DNA from 2 places in the Mucilaginibacter sp. OAE612 genome. Region 1 is predicted to be linked to the other one. Evidence: riboswitches for the same ligand, from Rfam matches in the RefSeq annotation. Region 1 holds a riboswitch; the other holds the start of a gene.

Region 1 (7,799 bases):
TTTGGCTGCATCAGACGGAGCGCCTATACCCGCATCAACAATAACGGGTACGCTGCTTTGGCTGATGATGATCTCTAAAAAATCGATGGTTTTAAGCCCCTTATTGCTACCTATGGGCGAGCCTAAAGGCATTACAGCCGCAGTACCGGCTTCTTCAAGCCTTTTGCATAATACGGGGTCGGCATGGATATAGGGCAATACTATAAAACCCAGTTTCGCCAGTTCTTCGGTAGCTTTTAGGGTTTCTATAGGGTCGGGCATCAGGTATTTGGGATCGGGATGGATCTCCAACTTTATCCAGTTGGTTTCCAGCGCCTCGCGGGCAAGCTGGGCAGCAAACACAGCCTCCTTAGCGTTCCGTACACCTGAGGTATTGGGCAGCAGATTAATATGCGGATATTTTAAACGCAGCAACAGATCGTCGTTGTCGTTGTTTTTTACATCAACACGCTTTAGGGCTACGGTTACCAGTTCAGAGCCTGAGGCCAGCAATGCCTCCTCCATCATGGCAGGCGAGTTAAATTTGCCAGTGCCTGAAAATAAGCGCGACTGAAAAGTTTTATCAGCGATGGTTAACATAGTGTTGATTTTAAGCTTCGTTAAACGAAGGTTGATTTAAATGATGGTATAATTCCGAAACCACTTGCCTGGCGTTGGTGGCGTGGGTGATGGCGCCGGACAGCGCAACACCATATACGCCGCTTTGTATGATCAGCGGTATATCGGCCGGCACAATGCCGCCGATAGCGATTACCGGGATCCTCATATTTGCAAGACGCATCTGATCCATGATATCCCGGTAACCGTCCAGCCCCAAAATAGGGCTCAGCTTTTGTTTGGTAGTTGTAAAACGGTAAGGGCCAAGGCCGATATAGTCGGCGCCCTCGGCAACGCGCTGTTTTACATGCGCAAATGTATTGGCCGTACCACCGATGATCATATCATGGCCAACAATCTGACGGGCCTGTTGTATGGGCATATCCTGTAAACCCAGGTGCAGCCCGTGGGCACCCGCCTTTTTTGCAATTTCAGGATGGTCGTTCACTATTAATCTGGCACCGTACCCGTCACAAAGTTTAACGGCCTCGATGGCATATTGCAGAATGATGTCTTCGGGCTGATCTTTAACCCTCAACTGTATCCATTTACAGCCCGCATCCAAAGCCGCTTTGATAGCGCTAAGGTGCGTGCCATTTTGAGATTGTTGAGAGATATAATGCAGTTTATCAATCATGGATTTAATTGTTCGGTTTGTTTTTTAATGCTTATAAAATTGGAAACAGCCTGCTTGGGATCTTGCCAGATAGCACCCAAAACCGCCGCTCCGTCAAAATTCATTTTTTTTAGCAGGTTTAAATTGGTTATATCCACGCCGCCAAGCGCTATTATTTTTGGTCCGGACTTATTACGGTCTAAACAAAAACCGGCAGGCAGCATGCTTTGATAACCTGGCTTGGATATGCTGTTGAACACCGGGCTTAAAAATGTGTACTCAAAATGTTTTAGTGAGGATGTGACGCTAACATCATGTATCGAAGTACTCAATCGGTAACCCTGATTAAGCTGAATATTTAAATCCAGGTGGTCGCTTTTGATACGATCCTTTTCGGGATAATGTAAATAGTGCATCTCAAAAACTTTGGCCAGCCTATGATGCTGATGACAAACTATAGCATGATGATAGGCCTGGTCAATCTGAGTAATCAGATTGGTACATTGATCGAGATTCCAATCCGGTTTGCGCAGATGGAAGCGCTGTAACCCGGCCCCGAACAAGCGATTGATTATTTGTGCTTCATCCGTCACAGTATCCGGGGCCGATATCACGATCAATTCCATTACAGGTATATTTCGCTGCCTTTTTCGGCAAACTCTTTTGATTTTTGTTCCATGCCACGGGTTAGGGCGTCGGCTTCGTTAACACCATTCTCTTTGGCAAAGTCGCGCACATCCTGGGTTATTTTCATCGAGCAGAAGTTTGGCCCGCACATCGAGCAAAAGTGCGCGATCTTGGCTCCCTCGGCAGGCAGGGTTTCATCATGAAATTCTTTAGCCGTATCCGGATCCAACGACAGGTTAAACTGATCTTCCCACCTGAACTCGAAACGTGCCTTGCTCAACGCATTGTCGCGATACTGCGCACCGGGATGACCTTTGGCTAAATCGGCAGCATGGGCAGCAATTTTGTACGTGATCACGCCGTCTTTAACATCTTTTTTGTTGGGCAAACCCAGGTGTTCTTTAGGGGTCACATAGCACAACATAGCGGTACCGAACCAACCGATCATGGCAGCGCCGATAGCCGAAGTAATATGATCATAACCCGGAGCGATATCGGTAGTTAACGGACCTAAAGTGTAAAAAGGCGCTTCAGAACAATGCTTTAATTGTTTCTCCATGTTCTCTTTGATGAGGTGCATGGGTACGTGGCCGGGGCCTTCAATAATGGTTTGCACATCGTGCTTCCAGGCTATTTTGGTCAGCTCGCCCAGGGTTTCCAGCTCGCCAAACTGCGCGGCATCGTTGGCATCGGCAATACAGCCGGGGCGCAAGCCATCGCCCAGCGAGAAGGCGACATCATACGCTTTCATGATCTCGCAGATCTCTTCAAAATGCGTGTACAGGAAATTCTCTTTATGATGGGCCAGGCACCATTTGGCCATGATAGAACCACCGCGCGATACGATACCGGTAATACGTTTGGCCGTTAAAGGCACATAGCGCAGCAACACGCCCGCATGGATAGTGAAATAATCAACACCCTGCTCTGCCTGTTCTATCAGCGTATCCCTGAACAGTTCCCAGGTCAGGTCTTCGGCTTTGCCGTTCACTTTTTCGAGCGCCTGGTAAATAGGCACGGTACCTATGGGCACAGGTGTGTTGCGGATGATCCATTCGCGGGTTTCGTGAATGTTTTTACCTGTCGACAGGTCCATAATGGTATCGGCGCCCCAGCGGCATGCCCAAACGGCTTTTTCTACTTCTTCTTCAATACTCGAGGTAACTGCCGAGTTGCCAATATTGGCATTGATCTTAACCAAAAAATTACGGCCAATGATCATCGGTTCACTTTCGGGGTGATTGATATTTGATGGGATAACAGCCCGACCGGCGGCTACCTCTTGTCGTACAAATTCGGGCGTAATGTAACCTTTAGGTGTGTTGGCACCAAAGCTATGGCCCTGATGCTGTTGGCTCATTACATCGTATTGCCCGTTCAACTGTTGTTTCAGCAGATCGATGCGTTGGTTTTCGCGTATGGCAATGTACTCCATTTCGGGTGTAACGATACCCTTTTTTGCGTAATGCAGTTGTGATACATTCATGCCTGCTTTGGCGCGGAAAGGTTTACTTTGGTAGCCAAAACGTAAATGATCAAGCTCTTTACTGTTTAAGCGTTCGCGGCCATATGCTGATGATATGCTATCCAGCAGCTCGACATCACCACGCGAAGTGATCCATTTTTCGCGCAGGCGGGGTAAACCTTTTTTAACATCGATGGCTATGTTTGGATCGGTATAAGGGCCGCTGGTATCGTAAACAGTTACCGGGGCGTTGGGCTCGGTTTCGCCAAAACGGCCATGTAGTTGGGTGTCGTTCAGGCTTATTTCGCGCATGGCCACGTCAATGTCGTGTAATTGCCCTTTAACGTAAATCTTACGCGAGGCTGGAAACGGTGTTTGCGTGATGGCTTGTGCTGTAGGTGTTTTTTCTGTTTTCATAAAAGGCTATTGGGTGTTTATCCTCCCTGGGTGGCTTTAATAATGATGATTTTATCGCCCCGATTGAGCTTGTGGTTTTCCCATTGGGTTTTGGGAACAATAGCTTCGTTGATGGCAATGGCCAGCCCCCGGTCAGGGTGCTGCAAGACATCAGCGAGCAAAGCCTGCACATTGCAGTTATCAGGCACAATAAAATTTTGTTGATTAACGGTTACTTCCATTACGTTGCATTAAAATTTCAACTGTAGGAATGTCCCCGTATTAGGAAAGAAAAAACAACACCAATAGTGTTATCGTCACTTTTCCCTTCGCCAGCATTACCCGGATCAGGTTCAAAGGGTATTATCTCAGTCCGTCAGGACACCCCTAAAGTTGCAGTAAAGCTAAAGGAATAAAATTGATTAATCCAAATCAATTTTATGTTAAGACTATCTGGTTACTATTGATGGTAATTTGTTTTAACGTGTAAGTGTGTTGAATGTCAAACGATTGAATGGTATTAATACTGGCGAAAATAATTTTAAAACATCAGGCAAGCTATCATCGGCTTAGCCTAAAATCCATGAAATAATAGACTACTCTCAACCTGATGTCAAATAATTGTTAATCGGCAAAATCGGGCCGGTCAATAAAAATAAGTGTCTTATCTTAGCTGCAACTGAAGTATGAACGCATTAGTTGATTTAATACAAACCTATGGGCTGTGGCTGGTATTTTTGATCACTCTTTTACAGAGTGTTGGATTGCCGCTGCCTGCATTTGCAGTATTGATTGTAACTACTGCTGTAACGCCTGCAACCGAAGCTAATATCATCATACTCATTTTAACCGGATCACTGGGTACCTTAGCAGGCGACCTTATATTATATTTTGCCGGGAAGAGATACGGAACAGGGATCCTTGGGAAATTATGTAAAATTTCTATGTCACCGGATACCTGTGTTCGCAGTACCGGCGATATTTTTGAACGCTACGGCGCCCCGGCGTTAACCATTGTTAAATTTATTCCGGGGCTGTCAACACTGGCACCTGTTGTTGCCGGAGTTTATGCAATGCGGGTGACATTATTTGTGTTTTTTTCATCTATCGCAGCACTTATCTATCTCGGCGCGGCGGTGACGCTGGGTGCAGTTTTTCGGCACCAGGTTGATGGCTTGATCGCTGCATTAAGTCATTATGGCACGATGGGCGGTTTATTTGTCGTCGTGCTGTTCGGTTTATACCTTTTGTTCAAATGGCTGCGTCGTTATCGCCTTATCAGGCAGTTTGAAACGGATAGGTTAACTGTGAATGATTTGATAGAACTGATTGACGGAGAATCGAACCCTGTGATACTTGATGCACGCCCGATAGATCAGCGCACAAGAAATGGATTTATACCGGGCTCAGTTCCCATAGACGAAAACAGTTTTAATGATATTGCCGACCGATATGCCGGGCATAAGGAGATTGTTATTTACTGTTCGTGCCCCAATGAAATAACCGCTGCAAGGTATGCCGAGAAATTGCGTAAAGTTGGCCTGAAGCGCATCCGGCCTTTAGTAGGAGGGATTGATGCATGGGCCCAATCAGGCCAGCAGGTTACATTTCTTTAATGCCAGTTCAAATTCAATTGTTTAATGTAAAGACGCATCACATGGGTCTTCCGCATACAGATTCCTGATGTTCATGAACTGTAAAGCAGCTTGACCTATGGGAGACGCATGTGATGCGTCTCTACATAAAAGCAATATCAGCGCTTGTTGCAAACGACCGCAAGATTAAAGCAATAAGCCCCCGCTAAATCTCCCCCGGAAGGGGAGACTTTTTGATGTGCATTTTTTTAAGCCCTCCCTTCCGGGGAGGGTTTGGGTGGGGCTTTACCCATTCCCTACACGCTGCATTTCATCGGCCGCGCCGTTGTCGCGCTTGGCCGTTTTGAAGGTTTTGCCGAAACGATAGGTGAACGCGAGCACCACTACGCGGCTATCGCGCTTAATCTTAAAATACTCGGTGGCGTTGGGGAACTGCGTTAAGCCTTCCATGGCATTGGTATAGAATATATCGCGCATGCTCAACTTCAGGGTGGCCTTCTTTTTAAATACCGACATGCCCAGCCCTGCCGAGAGCTGCCCGGTAGGGTATAGCCGTTCCTGCACATCGTTGCGGGCGCGGGTGGTGTAAAAGCCCGATACCTCGCCCGTAAAACGTTTGCCCATGGTGAACTGGTTGCTGGCATTGAGGTTAAGCTGGTTAATATCTGATGTGTAATGATTGCCGTTAAAACCGCTCAGTTTTTTGTAATTGTACAGCGCCTGTGCTGTAAGCGTCCACCAGTTGGTGGGGGAGGCCGTGATAGCTTCGGATACGCCGATGATATACGTGCGCCCCACGTTGCCCTGTGTATACAGCAAAATACCCGCAAGGGTAGGGTCGCTCAAAAAGATCTGCGAAAAGTAGTTGTTGATATTGCTGTAAGATACCGTGGTGGTGAGCAGGTTTTTGTATTGATGGCTCAGCTCCAGGTTCCAGCTGTATTGAGGTAAAATATAAGGGTTGCCCGTTTGATAAGTGTACTTGTTAATGATAAAATAAAATGGGTTAAGCGTTTGGTAAACCGGGCGATCAATACGGCGGCTTACCGTTAAAGTAAAGCTATTTGCAGTATCGGCCTGGTAACTGAAATAGCCGCTGGGAAAAAAGCTGCCGTAGTTGCGCGAAAAGGCCGAATCTTTTTGCAGCACATTACCCAGTTGATGGGCGTGATAATCGGTATGCTCATAACGTAAGCCTACCTGATAGGAAATGGCCTTATGCTTGCGCTCCCATTGCGTGTAAACCGCGTGGATGTTCTCACTGTAAAGGAAATGGTTACTGCGGGTCAGGTCATCAGTCCATTGGCCCGCATTGAGGTTTTGGTAACCGGCGGAGTTATCGGTACTGCTGTGTGCCGATTTCCAGCCCGCCTGAAATTGGCCATCGCTGTCGGTTTTAAGCGTATAGTCGGCTTTGCCAGTGAATATGTTGATGGTGGTGGGGATGTTGGCGCGTGTAGATTCGTTATAACCGCCGGTGGTTTGCAGGCGGTTGTTGAAATTCTGGTCGCTGGTAATGTTGTAGTGCAGCCAGTCGGCATCAGCGCTGATGTCCTGGTTTTTGCTGATGGCATGGCGGAGGCTCAGGCTCACCTGGCCGTTTTTAAACCGGCTGTTATTGGCGTTATCGGTAGCGATGACAGAATCTGCCGCACCACTTGGGTTGAGCCAGCGCGCCGAAGCTGTATTGTTGCCCTCGCGATGGATCATGGTTCCGCCGAGCACAATGCCAACCGTTGTTTTAGGCGAAACTTCATAGTCCAGCCCCGCTTTGGCCGTATTGTTCAGCAGTGTGCCGGTGAAGTGTGATGGCTGATCCAGCGTTGCGGTGGTCGCCCCGTCGGCGCCGGTGTATTTACGCAGCGCGTACAGGTTGGTAAGATACTTCTGCCGGCTGATATTGTAATTAAAGAAAGTGCTGACACGCCCGGCGCGGTAATTGAGCGTGAGCGTGTTATTGGTTTTGAAGTAAACTCCCTGCGCCACCGTAGCCGTAACCGACCCGTTGAAACCCTTTTGCCGGTTCTTTTTGGTTTTAATATTAATGATCCCCGCGTTTCCGCTGGCATCATACCGTGCGGTGGGATTGGCAATCAGTTCAATTTGCGCCACCTGGGTGGAGCTCATGCTGCTGAGCAGGTTGTTGAGGTCGGCGCCGGAGAGGTAGGTAGGCTTGCCGTCTATCATCACCAGCACCCCGGGCTTGCCCTGTAAAGCAATGCCGCCATTACGGTCGACCATTACCCCCGGCGATTTCTCCAATACCTCCAGTACCGTGGCCCCCACATTCGTAACCGAAGCATCAACGTTTACGATCACCTTTCCCTGCTTCACCTCTACCGGCGGCGTTTTGGCAGTGATGTTCACCTCTTTCAGTACAGTACTCAGGGCTTGTATGCGGATGGTATCCTGCTTAATATTCTCCGCAATGGTATAGCTGCGGGTGGTTTGGGGCTGATATCCCGTATAAGTTACCGAGAAGCTGAATGCTCCCTGCGCAATG
Region 2 (7,799 bases), 3.7 Mb from region 1:
ATTACGCTTGAACCTGTGAAAGACGGCGAATAGGCAATATCTGTTTTGGCAAAAGTTTCTTCAACCAGCGAGCCATCGTCATAATTAGAGAAAAACTGGTGATAGTTTTTAATCTTGTTAGTACTGAGCGTTGCGGTAGCGCTCCAGTTTAACTGATCAGTGATTTTCACTTTTCCGCTGAATTCCAAACCCGCGCGGTAGCTGTCCTTTACGTTGGTACGCACCGGGCTGCCTACATCATTCAATGAGCCGGTTAATACCAGTTGATTTTTATATAGCATGTAGAAACCATTCAACTCCCCGCTAAAAACAGGTGAGCTGAAGCGGTAGCCGGCCTCAAAATCTTTCAGGTTTTCTGGTTTCGGCCGGTTTTGCGGAGGCGAGTCGACATAATCATCGCGGTTGGGCTCATGGTTGCCCACCGCAAAGGAGGCATACACATTACTGTGCTCATTAAACTGGTAAGTAACACCTGCTTTAGGGTTAAAGAAGTTTAACTGCGCTGTTTGCTGCGCATTGTTAAGGTTTTTGTCGATACCGAAGAACGAATAATTAATGTGGCGGTATTGCATATCGGCATACAACAAAAATTTATCTACATGCCATTCGGCACGGCCAAAAATGTTAAAATCTTTCTTTTTGGCATCATCCCGATAGTATTGATAGTTAGGACCAACGCCTATACTTTCTTCGGCAGAAATAATATTACCATAATGCGCACCTTTATATTCGTTATAGGCGCCGCCAAGGTTGAAGTTCAATTTGGTAGTAGGCTGATATTTTAAGGCATAAGTAACACCATAAAAATCATTATTAAGCCACAGCCTGCGAACAAGATTAGTGGTTGAAATGGTATCGGTACCATAAATAACAGGTGATAAACCATAATTACTCACAGCATCTCCTTTCCTGTACTCTTCGTAATAACCTTCGCCATGAGTGTAATGCAGGGCCCCGCTGAACGACAGTTTATCCGAAAACTTTTTATCGTACAGTAACTGGTAATGGTTTTGCAGGTAATCGTCAACCTGGTCTTTATAAAAGGTTCCGTTACCCATATCTCCCAGTTCGTTATAAGTACGGTTATCCGGGCGGGTATCATCGCCTATTACATAATCGGCTACGCCGTTCCAGGCCTGGTAGGTACGTTCATGGCCCGAGAACACGTTTAATCTTAAAGTACTGTTATCACCATAATAAGCACCGCTTACAAAAAATGATTTCAGACGGGATGATGCACGGGCGATATACCCGTCGGAACGGATGCGCGATAACCTCCCGTCGATACTGAACCTGCCGCCAAGCAGACCAGTCCCTACGCTTACGGTGTTTTTTAATGAACCGTATGAACCTGCCGAGTTATCGAGCTGAGCATAAGCGGTATCCCTGCGAGTAGCGGTTTGTACATTGATACTACCGCCAAAGGCACCTGCTCCATTGGTTGAGGTACCCACACCACGCTGGATTTGCAGGGTGTTGATAGATGATGCAAAATCGGGCAGATCGACAAAGTATGCGCCCTGGCTTTCAGCATCATTTAAAGGGATGCCGTTAACCGTTACGTTAATGCGCGATGCGTCTGATCCGCGGATGCGGATCCCTGTGTAACCTATACCTGTACCTGCATCCGAGTTGATCACTACCGATGGCGTTTGGTTAAGCAGGTAAGGCAAGTCCTGGCCAAAGTTGTTTTTTTCGAGATCTTTTTTGCTGAGGTTAGTGAATGTTGTAGGTGAGTTTTTACCTGCACGGGTAGCGGTTACAGTAACCTCATCGGCAGTAAATGTACTGCCGCCCAATAAAAAGTTAATTGATTGATTAGCAGCAAGCGTAACACTTTTGGTTAAAGGTTGATAGCCGATATAGCTTGCTTTAACGGCATAATTGCCTTTTTTCAGATCGTTAAAACTATACTTACCTGCAGCGTCGGTAACGGTGCTTTGCTGAGGGTTTGAAATAGTAATAGTTGCGCCGGCCAATGCTTCGCCGGATTGATTGGTCACTTTCCCCGAAATGGAAAGCTGGGCCGATGCCATAACAGGCAACAACAGGGCCATAACAGCCACAAATAAATTTTTCAAAATGTTGTAAAACAAAAATTGAGTTAAACCATCTGCGCGCCAGGGTAACGCGGCAGTACACTTAACTTATTTACCTTTATCCCTCCGCCGGCATTATCCGGATCAGGTGTGGGGGGAAGTCGTGAGCCGGAAGTCGTTAGTCCAAAGTCGCTTTGACTTAAGGCTTAAAACTTAGTACTTATTGACTTACTCCCTGGGTATGATCTCAGCCCGTCTTTCAGTTTGGTAAACAATCTGCAGTTTGTTTTGCAACCAAAGCAAGGCACCCCTTGAGAATTATTGAGGCAAAGATAGGATTTAAGTCCGAAAGTCAATGGTCAGGAAGTCCGAAAGCTGAATATCTGCACTCAAAAGCCAGTAAGCCTATAGATTATGCAGAAAGAATACTGTTACTTTCGGACTTTCCGACTTTCGGACTTCCAGACTTCCAACTAAAACCCTACTTTTGCAGACTTTTATAAAACATTGTTATGCTTAGAACTCATACCTGCGGCGAATTAAATATCAGCCATTTAGGCCAAACCGTTACTTTATGCGGTTGGGTACAAAAATCGCGCGATTTGGGCGGTACCACTTTTATCGACGTGCGCGACCGTTATGGTTTAACCCAATTGATATTTAACACAGATACAGATGCTACCCTGCGCGAAAAAAGCCGCGGGCTTGGTCGTGAGTTTGTGATCAAAGTTACCGGTGATGTAATTGAACGTGCCAGCAAGAACACCAAAATCCCAACCGGCGAAATTGAAATTGCCGTTACTGATATTGAAGTGCTTAATGCTGCCAAGCTGCCGCCGTTCCTGATTGAGGACGAAACCGATGGCGGCGAGGAACTGCGTGCCAAATATCGCTACCTCGACCTGCGCCGTAACCCTATCCGCAACAACCTGGTACTTCGCCATAAGATGGCGCAGGAAGTGCGTAAATATTTAGATAAGCTTGATTTCATCGAAGTTGAAACCCCGGTACTGATCAAATCGACTCCAGAAGGCGCGCGTGACTTTGTAGTGCCAAGCCGCATGAACGCAGGTGAATTTTACGCCCTCCCGCAATCGCCCCAAACTTTTAAGCAATTATTGATGGTAAGCGGCTTTGACCGTTATTTCCAGATCGTAAAATGTTTCAGGGATGAGGACTTACGTGCCGACCGCCAGCCAGAGTTTACCCAGATCGACTGCGAGCTTTCGTTTGTGAGCCAGGAAGATATCCTGAATATTTTTGAAGGCCTTACACGTCACCTGTTCAAAACTGTAAAGGGTATTGATTTGGTTGAACTGCCGCGCATGTTGTATTCAGATGCTATGCGTTTATACGGATCTGACAAACCCGACCTACGTTTTGGGATGGAGTTTGTTGATCTGAATGATATTGTTAAAGGCAAAGGATTTAGCATTTTTGACAATGCAGAACTGGTTGTTGGCATCAACGCCAAAGGCTGCGCAGGTTATACCCGTAAACAGGTTGATGAGCTTACCGAGTGGTTAAAACGCCCGCAAATTGGTGTAACCGGCATGATCTATTGCCGTTACAATGAGGATGGCACCCTGAAGTCATCGGTTGATAAATTTTATAGTGAAGATGAGCTGACCAACTGGGCTGCTGCTTTCAATGCCGAAAAAGGCGATTTGATGCTGATCCTGGCCGGTGGCGCTGATAAGGTGCGTAAACAACTGAACGAACTGCGTTTAGAAATGGGTAACCGTTTAGGCCTTCGCGATAAAAATACTTTTGCGCCGCTATGGGTTGTTGACTTCCCGTTGCTGGAGTGGGACGAAGAAAGTGGCCGTTATCATGCTATGCACCATCCGTTCACCTCGCCAAAACCCGAAGACATTGCCATGCTGGATACCGAACCGGGAGCTGTACGTGCCAATGCTTATGATTTGGTGATCAACGGTACCGAAATTGGTGGTGGCTCTATCCGGATCCATGACCGCGGCTTGCAATCATTGATGTTCAAGCACCTTGGTTTCTCGCCGGAGGAAGCACAGAAACAGTTTGGCTTTTTGATGGATGCTTTTGAATATGGAGCACCTCCGCATGGTGGTATCGCGTTTGGTTTCGATCGTTTGGCATCGATATTTGCAGGTTTGGATTCAATTCGCGATGTGATCGCATTTCCTAAAAATAATTCGGGCCGCGATGTGATGATCGATTCACCATCAACCATTGCCGAAGCACAAATGACCGAACTAAAAATAAAAACAACGGTTTAATCAACCCAAAACATAAATTGAGCCTCCTTTATTGCAAAGGGGGCTTTTATTTGGACCCCTATCATGAAAAAACACATTCTATTGCTAAGCGCGGTTATTATTACACTGATGATGTCATGTGATAACTCAGCGAAATTAAACCGGGCTAAACAAGCCAAAACAGATGATTCGCTGATCCGCATTTACCTGAAGGCCAACCCGCAGATCAAAGTGCAGAAACACCCCTCCGGTATTTATTACCAGGTTTTATCCGAAGGTAAGGGGAGGAACCCTAACGAAAATTCGTTGGTCACTGTAAATTATACCGCAGCGCTGTTAAATGATATGGTAGTTGATAAAGCAAGCGGTTTTTCAAGCTCGTTAGACCGTTTGATAAAAGGCTGGCAAATAGGTATTCCATTGGTAAAACAGGGCGGCACCATATTGCTCATTGTACCCTCGGGCCTTGCCTACGGTGCAAATGGCGTAGGCCGTATCCCCGAAAATTCGGTATTGGTTTTCACTGTCGATTTAACAGAATTTAACTAATCTTCCCAAAATAAGTTCAATTATTGTAGCGTTCTGTAGCTTTTGCGCGTCAAATTAATCCAAACAGAACTATTAACTAATGAAGAAATTTCTATTATTCGTATTCGCCCCATTGGTGATCCTCACCTCGTGCTCAAAAGACAAATTCGATGCCTCAAAACAGGCAGCCACGGATGATGCCGCTATTAAAGCTTATATCGGTACTGACACTGCTTTTCATACTACTGCTGATGGCTCTGGTGTTTATTACAAGATAGTAATCCAGGGAACAGGTGCAAATCCAACCATTAAATCGACTGTTAAAGTAACTTATACCGGCAAACTATTGGATGGAACTACATTTGACTCGGGCACCATTAACCAAAGCCTGCAGGGCCTTATCAAGGGTTGGCAATCGGGCCTGCCGTATGTAAAAACCGGCGGTCGGATTATTTTGGTGATCCCCTCAAGAGAAGGCTACGGCAATAGTGCGGCCGGAAGCATCCCCGCAAATTCGGTTTTGGTATTTACAATTGATCTGCTTAGTTTTAGTTGATTTAACTAATGCTATAGAAAAACCTTGCTGGTATGGTTTTTACTGCCGGCATGATGTGCTAAACACGGCAACCGGTACTCATACCGGATCAAGCGCCAATAACGAAGGCTATCCCATAAAGATGGTCTTCATTTTTTAATTTCCACGGTAAAAATACCTTTTACCTTTCGCCTTTAACCTTTCACCTCCAAAAACTATCTTTGTGCTGTGAGTGAGAAAACCATCCTAAAACTGCAGTTGCCTACCGATCCGCTTTGGGTTAAAAACGTGGTAGAGAGCAATATTGAAGAAATTTTGACCGACCATGCTTTTTGTGAACAAAAGGCAGCCAGCAATGCCATTACGCTTATTGTTCAAAATCCCAACCTGAGCGAATTGGTACAGGAAATGGCCCTGCTGGTGCAGGAAGAAATGGATCATTTTAAACGCGTACATGATATTATATTGGAACGCGGTTATATTCTCGGCCGCGAGCGGAAGGACAACTATGTGAACGAGCTCAGAAAATTTATCATCACCGGCGGAGGCCGCGAAGCTCAGCTGATTGACAGGCTGCTATTTTCGGCTATGATAGAAGCCAGGAGCTGTGAACGCTTCAAAGTGCTGTCCGAAAATATTAATGATGAACAACTGGCAACTTTTTACCACGAACTAATGGTAAGCGAAGCAACCCACTACTCTATGTTTATTCGGCTGGCCAAAAAATACGCTGAAGAAATTGATGTTGAAGCCCGCTGGAAACAATTTCTGGAGTATGAAGCCCAGGTAATTCAGAACTACGGTAAAGGTGAAACTATTCATGGGTAAGTTTTGAGTCTGAATCGAAGCTTTGACGTGTTGACCTGCACGCTTCACTTACTACTTAAACTACAGACTTTTAACTTAAGACTGTTCATGGCCTTTCCGCTGTTTTTTTAAATACCCGGGGCCAGTGCAAATATGGCGTAAGCAAGCGCGAACCTGCTGCTATTGATATTAGAATTAATATTAATGAGCGCAATATTTCATTTTACTGCAAAAACCGGGTTTTTGGTTTACGGAAAAGTGATTACCAGCATACCGGCATCGGCATAAACAACACCAAACAGCGCCTGGACATTGATATCCTGGCAGGCATTTGTTCAATATAAGCAGCCTGAATAATGAGTATATTGTTCAACTTACTTTACAAACTTAAATTATGGTGCTTAAATGTATAGCCATTGATGATGAACCGCTGGCCTTAAGGCTTATAAGCGAATATGTATCACGCTTCCAGGCATTGCAAATGGTTAATACTTTTGAAGATGCTATAACCGGCGCCGAATTTTTAAAAAACACCCCAATAGATCTTCTTTTTGTTGATATCAACATGCCCGATGTTACCGGTATTGACCTTGTGCGCTCTTTGCAGACTAAACCCATGGTAATATTTACTACCGCCTATAAAAAGTTTGCGTATGAGGGTTTTGAACTGGAAGCGATTGATTATATTTTAAAACCGATAGATATTAAACGCTTCACCAAAGCTGTTGAAAAGGCGTTTGATTACTACAAGTACAAAAACAAGCCCACCGACGACGAAACTGACGAAAGCCTGTATGTATACTCCGAATACCGCATGGTTAAAATAGATCTGGATACTATTGAATATATTGAAAGTATGGAGGATTATATCAAGATCCATATCACTAATGATAAAACCATCCTTACGCTGATACCCATGAAAAAGGTATTGGAGAAATTGCCCTCCGCCAAATTTCAGCGCATTCACCGCAGCTATATCGTACCTGTCAACAAGATCCGGTCTATTCAAAATCGTAAGGTGCGGCTTACAAATGTTGAGCTGCCGGTAAGCGAAAGCTATAATGATTTTGCACGCAACTGGTCGAAACAGAAGTAAAATGAACGCAATTCTCTTGATTGGCTTATCAATAAAATTAATCAACTGGCTTTTATATAATGACTTTAACAGAGAACAAAACCAGGCAACATATCCAGCAGGTTGATTATATCAGGGCAATAGCTTCATTGGCGGTAGCTTTGTTTCATCTTGGCGGCAAATCATTACCCGGCCTGCACTACGGCTGGCTGGGCGTTCAAATGTTTTTCCTGTTGTCAGGCTTTATAATTTGCTGGGCTATTCCTGAAAATTATAGCTGGGCCTTATTCCCCAAGTACATTTTAAAAAGAATAACACGCATTGAGCCGCCTTACATAGCCTCCATATTATTAACCATTTTGGCCGGGTATTTATTAAACACAAATTATCGGCCCGATATCAGTAACATATTAACCCACTTAGCTTATATCAACAATTTTACTGGTCGCCCATACCTAAACCCCGTTTACTGGACGCTGGGGATTGAGTTTCAATATTACCTGTTCATCGGCGTTTTCTTTCCAATTATTATAAAAAAATGGGGCGCCATCTCCCTGCCCCTGATTTGCTTATTGCCT

Evidence for each region. Region 1 has a riboswitch for thiamine pyrophosphate ahead of thiS (sulfur carrier protein ThiS). Riboswitches for the same ligand answer to the same signal wherever they lie in the genome.
Region 2: it holds a riboswitch for thiamine pyrophosphate, as region 1 does, so the genes downstream of both, ABID99_RS24420 (TonB-dependent receptor) here and thiS (sulfur carrier protein ThiS) in region 1, are expected to answer to the same signal.

The regions. Positions count from the first base shown of each region.
Region 1 covers NZ_JBGMUW010000001.1:2,190,454-2,198,252, forward strand. Annotated here, with positions in the region: gene ABID99_RS09215 (thiazole synthase) at 1-579, opposite strand, end outside; gene ABID99_RS09220 (thiamine phosphate synthase) at 590-1,234, opposite strand; gene ABID99_RS09225 (thiamine phosphate synthase) at 1,231-1,839, opposite strand; gene thiC (phosphomethylpyrimidine synthase ThiC) at 1,839-3,722, opposite strand; gene thiS (sulfur carrier protein ThiS) at 3,740-3,943, opposite strand; TPP riboswitch at 4,009-4,100, opposite strand; gene ABID99_RS09240 (rhodanese-like domain-containing protein) at 4,388-5,317, shown strand; gene ABID99_RS09245 (outer membrane beta-barrel protein) at 5,582-7,799, opposite strand, start outside.
Region 2 covers NZ_JBGMUW010000001.1:5,869,687-5,877,485, forward strand. Annotated here, with positions in the region: gene ABID99_RS24420 (TonB-dependent receptor) at 1-2,081, opposite strand, end outside; TPP riboswitch at 2,144-2,361, opposite strand; gene aspS (aspartate--tRNA ligase) at 2,552-4,297, shown strand; gene ABID99_RS24430 (FKBP-type peptidyl-prolyl cis-trans isomerase) at 4,361-4,825, shown strand; gene ABID99_RS24435 (FKBP-type peptidyl-prolyl cis-trans isomerase) at 4,905-5,360, shown strand; gene ABID99_RS24440 (tRNA-(ms[2]io[6]A)-hydroxylase) at 5,568-6,167, shown strand; gene ABID99_RS24445 (LytR/AlgR family response regulator transcription factor) at 6,541-7,242, shown strand; gene ABID99_RS24450 (acyltransferase) at 7,302-7,799, shown strand, end outside.